3 regions of the Streptomyces sp. NPDC047085 genome follow, and region 1 is predicted to be linked to each of the others. Evidence: riboswitches for the same ligand, from Rfam matches in the RefSeq annotation. Region 1 holds a riboswitch; each other region holds the start of a gene.
The links. Region 1 has a riboswitch for thiamine pyrophosphate ahead of ABZ865_RS25900 (thiamine ABC transporter substrate-binding protein). Riboswitches for the same ligand answer to the same signal wherever they lie in the genome.

Region 1 (2,193 bases):
TACTTCAGTACGAGCGAGGTCCACGACTTGACCCACTGGTCACGGTTGGCGGCGATCGTGCCGGGGGCCATGGTCGCGGGGTTCTTGGCGGCAGGCCCGTACTCGGTGAACTCCGCGGGCACCTTCGCGCCGTCGACCACCGGGTACACGAACATGTTCAGCGGCATGTCCTGCTGGAACTCCTTGGTGAGCAGGAAGTCGATGAACGCCTTGCCGCCCTTGGTGTTCTTCGCGTTGCTGAGCAGCCCGGCAAACTCGATCTGCCGGAAGCAGGTGCCGTTCGACACCCCGGTCGGGGCGGTGCTGGGCCGCTTCTTGGCGTAGATCACCTCGGCGGGCGGCGAGGACGCGTACGACACCACGAGCGGCCGGTCGCCGCCCGCCTTCTTGCCCTCGGAGGAACCGGAGAACTCCTGGTAGTAGGCCGTCTCCCAGCCGTCGACGACCTTGACGCCGTTGGCCTTGAGCTTCTTCCAGTAGGCCTGCCAGCCGTTGTCGCCGAACTGGGCGGCGCTGCCGAGCAGGAAGCCGAGGCCGGGCGAGGAGGTGGCGGCGTTCTCGGTGACGAGGAGGTTCTTGTACTGCGGCTTGGCGAGGTCGGCGTAGGACTGCGGCGGGGTCAGCTTGTGCTCGCTGAAGTAGGCCTTGTCGTAATTGACGCAGATGTCTCCGCTGTCGACGGGCGTGACGCGGTGCTTGTCCTTGTCGAGCTGGTAGGCGGCGCCGACCGTGTCCAGGCCCTTCGCCGCGTACGGCTGGAAGAGCCCGTTGTCGAGGGCGCGGGAGAGCAGGGTGTTGTCGACGCCGAAGAAGACGTCGCCCTGGGGGTTGTCCTTGGTCAGGATGGCCTTGTTGACGGCCTGTCCGGCGTCGCCGTCCTTCAGGACCCTCACCTTGTACCCGGACTGCTTCTCGAAGTCCTTGACCACGTTCGTGGAGACCGCCCACGAGTCGTGGCTGACGAGGGTGACGGTCTTGGAGTCCGCGGACGACGTGGCGTCCGTCGACCCGCACGCGGACAGCGTGACGAGGCCGAGCCCGACGGCCAGGGCCACGAAGGTCTTGTTGTGCACTGGATGTCCTCCTGGGGTTGGCCAGGAAGAACGCGGCCCCGCCCGGACCCCGGGCAGGGCACGACAGCTTGAGGTGATGACCGAACTTCCTACCCAGAATGACCTGGGCGAGGTTCAGAGGGTCTGCGGCCTGGTTGCCGCACTCTCAGCGCTGTGGCGCTCCCCTGTCGGAATATGAAGATATGAATGACGGGGGTCAGATTACCGCTCGGTGGCCGCGAGCTGACCACAGGCCCCGTCGATCTCCTGGCCCCGGGTGTCCCGGATGGTCACCGGCACCCCATGGGCGGCGATGGCCTCCACGAACGCCTTCTCGTCCTCGGGGCGCGAGGCGGTCCACTTGGAGCCCGGAGTCGGGTTCAGCGGGATGAGGTTGACGTGCACGGGCTTGCCCTTGAGCAGCCGCCCGAGCCGGTCACCGCGCCAGGCTTGGTCGTTGATGTCGCGGATGAGCGCGTACTCGATGGAGAGCCGGCGCCCGGACTTCTCGACGTACTCGAAGCCGGCGTCCAGCACCTCGCGCACCTTCCACCGCGTGTTCACGGGGACGAGGGTGTCGCGCAGCTCGTCGTCGGGCGCGTGCAGGGAGATCGCGAGCCGGCACTTGAAGCCCTCATCGGCGAACCGGTGGATGGCGGGCACCAGGCCGACGGTCGACACGGTGATCCCCCGCTGGGACAGCCCGAGCCCGTCCGGTGCGGGATCGGTGAGCGCCCGGATGGCCCCCACGACCCGCTTGTAGTTGGCGAGCGGCTCGCCCATCCCCATGAAGACGATGTTGGACAGCCGCGCCGGCCCACCCGGCACCTCGCCGTCCCGCAGCGCCCGCATGCCGTCCACGATCTGGTGGACGATCTCGGCGGTCGACAGATTCCGGTCCAGCCCCGCCTGCCCGGTCGCGCAGAACGGGCAGTTCATCCCGCACCCGGCCTGCGAGCTGATGCACATGGTGACCCGGTCCGGGTACCGCATGAGCACCGACTCCACCAGGGTCCCGTCGAACAGCCGCCACAGCGTCTTGCGGGTCGTCCCCTCGTCGGTCGACAGATGCCGTACGACCGTCATCAGCTCGGGGAACAGCGCCTCGCGCAGCTTCTCCCGCGAACCGGCCGGGATGTCG
Region 2 (2,193 bases), on a different contig from region 1:
TGTGGTGCGCCAGGCACCACGCGGCCATGATCGAACCACCCCGCGAGACGATGCCGGTCTTGCGGTTGGCGGTGAGCGGGACGTACGGCAGGCGCACGCCGGCGTGGACGGTCATGTAGTCCACGCCCTGCTCGGCCTGCTCGATGACCGTGTCCTTGTAGATCTCCCAGGTCAGTTCCTCGGCCTTGCCGTCGACCTTCTCCAGGGCCTGGTAGAGCGGCACCGTGCCGATGGGGACGGGGGAGTTGCGCAGCACCCACTCGCGGGTGGTGTGGATGTTGCGGCCGGTGGAGAGATCCATGACCGTGTCGGCGCCCCAGCGGGTCGCCCAGGTCATCTTCTCGACCTCCTCCTCGATCGAGGAGGTGACGGCGGAGTTGCCGATGTTGGCGTTGACCTTCACCAGGAACCGCTTGCCGATGATCATCGGCTCGATCTCCGGGTGATTGACGTTCGCGGGCAGGACCGCACGGCCCGCCGCGATCTCCTCGCGGACGACCTCGGGCGACACGTTCTCCCGGAGGGCCACGAACTCCATCTCGGGCGTGATCTCGCCCCGGCGCGCGTACGCCAGCTGCGTCACCGCCTGACCGTCACGGCCCCGGCGCGGCTGACGCGGGCGTCCCGGGAAGACCGCGTCCAGGTTGCGCAGCCCACCGCGCGGGGAGGTGTGCTTGATCCCGTCGTCCTCGGGGCGCACGGGACGGCCCGCGTACTCCTCGGTGTCACCGCGGGCGATGATCCAGTTCTCCCGCAGCGGCGGCAGGCCCCTGCGGACGTCGGTGTCGGCGAGTGGATCGGTGTACGGGCCCGATGTGTCGTACAACGTGACCGACTGCCCGTTGGTGAGGTGCACCTGACGGACCGGCACGCGCAGGTCGGGGCGCGAACCCTCGACGTACGACTTGTGCCAGCCGATGGACTTCCCGGCCCCCGCGTCCGTCGACCCGGCGGTCGCGTTCTGCGTGGAGGCAGGCGTGCGTGCGTCCTTGTTGGTCATGAGACCTACTCCCTACGCCGGCATTACCCGGTAACAGGTTCGGCGGTCGACGCAGCGGTTTCCGTCTGCTGATGTTTCCCGTGAAACCACGTTCCACGTGAAACATCGCGAATACGGAGGTCAGCGCCCTCTCAGCCCGGTGCTCCGAGCTCCCGCGTGTGCAAAGGTGCCTCCACGCTAGCGTCATATGTGGCGTGATGAACAGTGGGCCTCCGCCGTTCTTGCAATGATCGGGCCGTGACCACGACACACCAGCCCCCGAACCCACCGCCCGGCCCACCTGGCCCACCCCACCGGCACGGCCCCGAAAACGGTGGCGGCCATGGTGCCGCAAACGGACATGGCTCCGGCGGCGGGCACGGCCACACGCACAGCCACAGCCACAGCCACGGACCCGCCGCGCCGGTCTCGAAGCATCTGCGCAAGGTCATCGCGGCGATCCTGGTCCCGTTCACCGCGGCCGTCGTGGTGGGCCTCGTGGTGCTGTGGCCCGGCGGAGCCCCGTCGCACCAGCGCACCGGCGTCGGCTTCGACCGCCAGACCCAGCAGGCCACGGTCACCAGGGTGGTCGAGGTGAGCTGCAAGTCGGTCAACGCCTCGGGGGAGACCCCGACCGGCGACACCTCCACCGCCGAGGGCAACGCGGCGCAGCAGGAGGCGAACGGCACCTGCAAGAAGGCGACGGTCCGGGTCGACAGCGGCAAGGACAAGGGCCGTACGTTCACCGAGATCGTGCAGCCGGACCAGTCACGGCAGTTGCACCAGGGCGAGAAGGTCGTGGTCGCCTACGAGCCCTCGGCGCCGAGGGATCTGCAGTACTCGGTCACCGATGTGAACCGGAAGTTCCCCATGGCGCTGCTCGCCGGGATCTTCGCGCTCGCCGTCGTGGTGGTGGGCCGGCTGCGGGGTGTCATGGCGCTGGTCGCGCTGGCCGTCAGCTTCCTGGTGCTGACCCTCTTCATCCTGCCCGCGATACTTCAGGGCTCGAATCCGCTGCTCGTGGCGGTGGTCGGGTCGAGCGCCATCATGCTCATCGCGCTCTACATGTGCCACGGACTGTCCGCCCGTACGTCGGTCGCGGTGCTCGGCACGCTGGTCTCGCTCCTGCTGATCGGCGTCCTCGGCTCCGAGTTCATCGACTGGGCCGCGCTCACCGGCAACACGGACGACAACACCGGCCTCATCCACGGCCT
Region 3 (2,193 bases), on a different contig from region 1:
CGGTCTCGTTGACGGCGGCGGCCACCCCGGAGGGCGCCGCGGTGAGGGTCTTCACGAGGGAGTCCAGCGCGGTGCCCGGGGCGACCTCGCGGCGCTCCCCGTTCACGGAGATGGTGACGGAGAGGGTCATGCGGGCTGCTCCATGCGTGCGTGCTGTTCCATGTGTGCGTGCTGCTCCCTGCGCGTGTGCTGTTCCCTGGGCGCGTACTGTTCCCTGGCCGCGCCGCCGAAGCGCTGCGGCGTGAACGGGCGGGCCTCCTCGGGCAGTTCACCGCCGGCCAGCAGCTCCGCCATGACGTCCCCGGTGACCGGGGTGAGCAGCACCCCGTTGCGGTAGTGCCCGGTGGCCAGCAGCAGCCCGTCCAGGCCGGACGGGCCGAGCAGCGGCGCGTTGTCCGGGGAGCCGGGGCGCAGCCCGGCCCGCGTCTCGGTGAGGGGCAGCTCCGTGATGCCGGGCACCAGCTCGTGGGCGTCGCGCAGCAGCTCGTACACTCCGCCCGCCGTCACCGTCGTGTCCCAGCCCAGCTCCTCGCTGGTGGCGCCGACGACCAGCTCCCCGTTCTCCCGGGGCACCAGGTACACCTGGCTGCCCCGCACCACGGCCCGCACGGTACGGCTCAGGAACGGCGCGTACCGGCGCGGCACGGTCAGCCGCAGCACCTGGCCCTTCACCGGCCGCACCGGAGGCAGCACCTCGTCCGACACACCCGCGAGCCGCCCGCTCAGGCTCCCGCCCGCGAGCACCACCTGCCCCGCGGCCAGCGCGGTGCCGTCCGCCGTGGTGACGCCGGCGGCCCGGTCCCGTACGACGTCGAGCCGCTCGGCCCACGACCGGTGGAAGACCACCCCGGCCTGCTCGCACGCGGCCACCAGGGCCGCGGCCAGCCGCCGCGGGTCGATCTGGTGGTCCCCGTCGACCCTGAGGCCGCCGCGCACGCCGGGCGCGAGCATCGGCTCCAGGCGTCGGCAGTCCCGCCCGGACAGCCACTCCGCCTCCAGACCGGAACGCTGCTGCAGCGCGTGCAGTTCGCGCAGGTGGGCGCGGTCATCGGCATCGAGCGCGATCGCGAGGGTGCCGCAGCGGCGGTAGCCGAGGTCATGGCCGGTCAGCTCGGTCAGCTCCGCCGCGAAGTCGGGGTAGCGGCGGGCGGACTCCAGGTTCAGGGCGAGCAGCGTCTCCTCGCCGTAGTGCAGTTCGGTGACCGCGGCCAGCATCCCCGCCGCGACCAGCGCGGCCCCGCCGCCGGGCTCGGGGTCCACCACGGTCGTGGCGAGCCCGCGCTGCGCGGCCCGCCAGGCCGTGACCAGGCCGATGATCCCGCCCCCGATGACGAGGACATCGGATGTATCGGACGTACGTGACGACATGGGCGTCCAGCCCCTCCCTTCGCCGGCATGACCCGGATCAGGTTCGTACGGTCGGAGGCCGCCCAGCCTCCCTCTCAGCCCGGTGCGTCCGGGCTCCCGCGAGTGCTTGTACGGTGGCCACCCTAGCCCGCGAAGCCGTTCGCTTGTAAAGGGAGCCTCTGCCCATGGCCCGCTCGCTCGACGGACTGATCCTCGCCCCGGTCGCGGACCAGGCCCCAGGTCAGGTGGGCACCCGTACCCGGTTCGCGTACCACGAGAAGGACGGCGAGATCTGGGCCGAGTACGCGGGCGGCGACGTCGTACGCGGCCATCTGGTCGGCACCCGGGACGGTGACCGGCTGGACTTCCGGTACGTCCAGCTCAAGCACGACGGGACCACGTCCTCGGGGCACTGCGTGTCGACCGTCGTCGAGCTTCCGGACGGGCGGGTGCGCCTGGAGGAGGCCTGGGAGTGGGAGTCGCAGCCGGGCGCCGGGACGAGTGTCGTGGAGCAGGTCCGCAGCACGCCCGCTGACTGACGTGTCAGTTGTCTATGGTGATCGGGTGAGCGAGCAGACAGCGCAGGAAGGCACCGCGCACCAGGGCGCGGGACGGGAGCGGCGCGTGGTCGTCGTGGGTGCGGGCATGGCCGGGGTGCAGACCGCGGTCGCCCTGCGGGAACAGGGTTTCAAGGGCACCGTGACCCTCATCGGCGCGGAACCCCATCAGCCCTACGACCGGCCGCCGCTGTCCAAGGCCGTGCTGCTCGGCACGTCCGAGGGCTCCGCCTTCGACGTCGACTTCGAGTCGCTCGACATCGAACTGCGGCTCGGCTGCGAGGCGCTG

Region 2: it holds a riboswitch for thiamine pyrophosphate, as region 1 does, so the genes downstream of both, thiC (phosphomethylpyrimidine synthase ThiC) here and ABZ865_RS25900 (thiamine ABC transporter substrate-binding protein) in region 1, are expected to answer to the same signal.
Region 3: it holds a riboswitch for thiamine pyrophosphate, as region 1 does, so the genes downstream of both, thiO (glycine oxidase ThiO) here and ABZ865_RS25900 (thiamine ABC transporter substrate-binding protein) in region 1, are expected to answer to the same signal.

The regions. Positions count from the first base shown of each region.
Region 1 covers NZ_JBEYUW010000008.1:117,931-120,123, forward strand. Annotated here, with positions in the region: gene ABZ865_RS25900 (thiamine ABC transporter substrate-binding protein) at 1-1,073, opposite strand, end outside; TPP riboswitch at 1,142-1,249, opposite strand; gene rlmN (23S rRNA (adenine(2503)-C(2))-methyltransferase RlmN) at 1,275-2,193, opposite strand, start outside.
Region 2 covers NZ_JBEYUW010000004.1:528,622-530,814, reverse strand. Annotated here, with positions in the region: gene thiC (phosphomethylpyrimidine synthase ThiC) at 1-1,000, opposite strand, end outside; TPP riboswitch at 993-1,166, opposite strand; gene ABZ865_RS17905 (YibE/F family protein) at 1,238-2,193, shown strand, end outside.
Region 3 covers NZ_JBEYUW010000001.1:920,351-922,543, forward strand. Annotated here, with positions in the region: gene thiS (sulfur carrier protein ThiS) at 1-130, opposite strand, end outside; gene thiO (glycine oxidase ThiO) at 127-1,368, opposite strand; TPP riboswitch at 1,366-1,478, opposite strand; gene ABZ865_RS03955 (hypothetical protein) at 1,533-1,886, shown strand; gene ABZ865_RS03960 (FAD-dependent oxidoreductase) at 1,912-2,193, shown strand, end outside.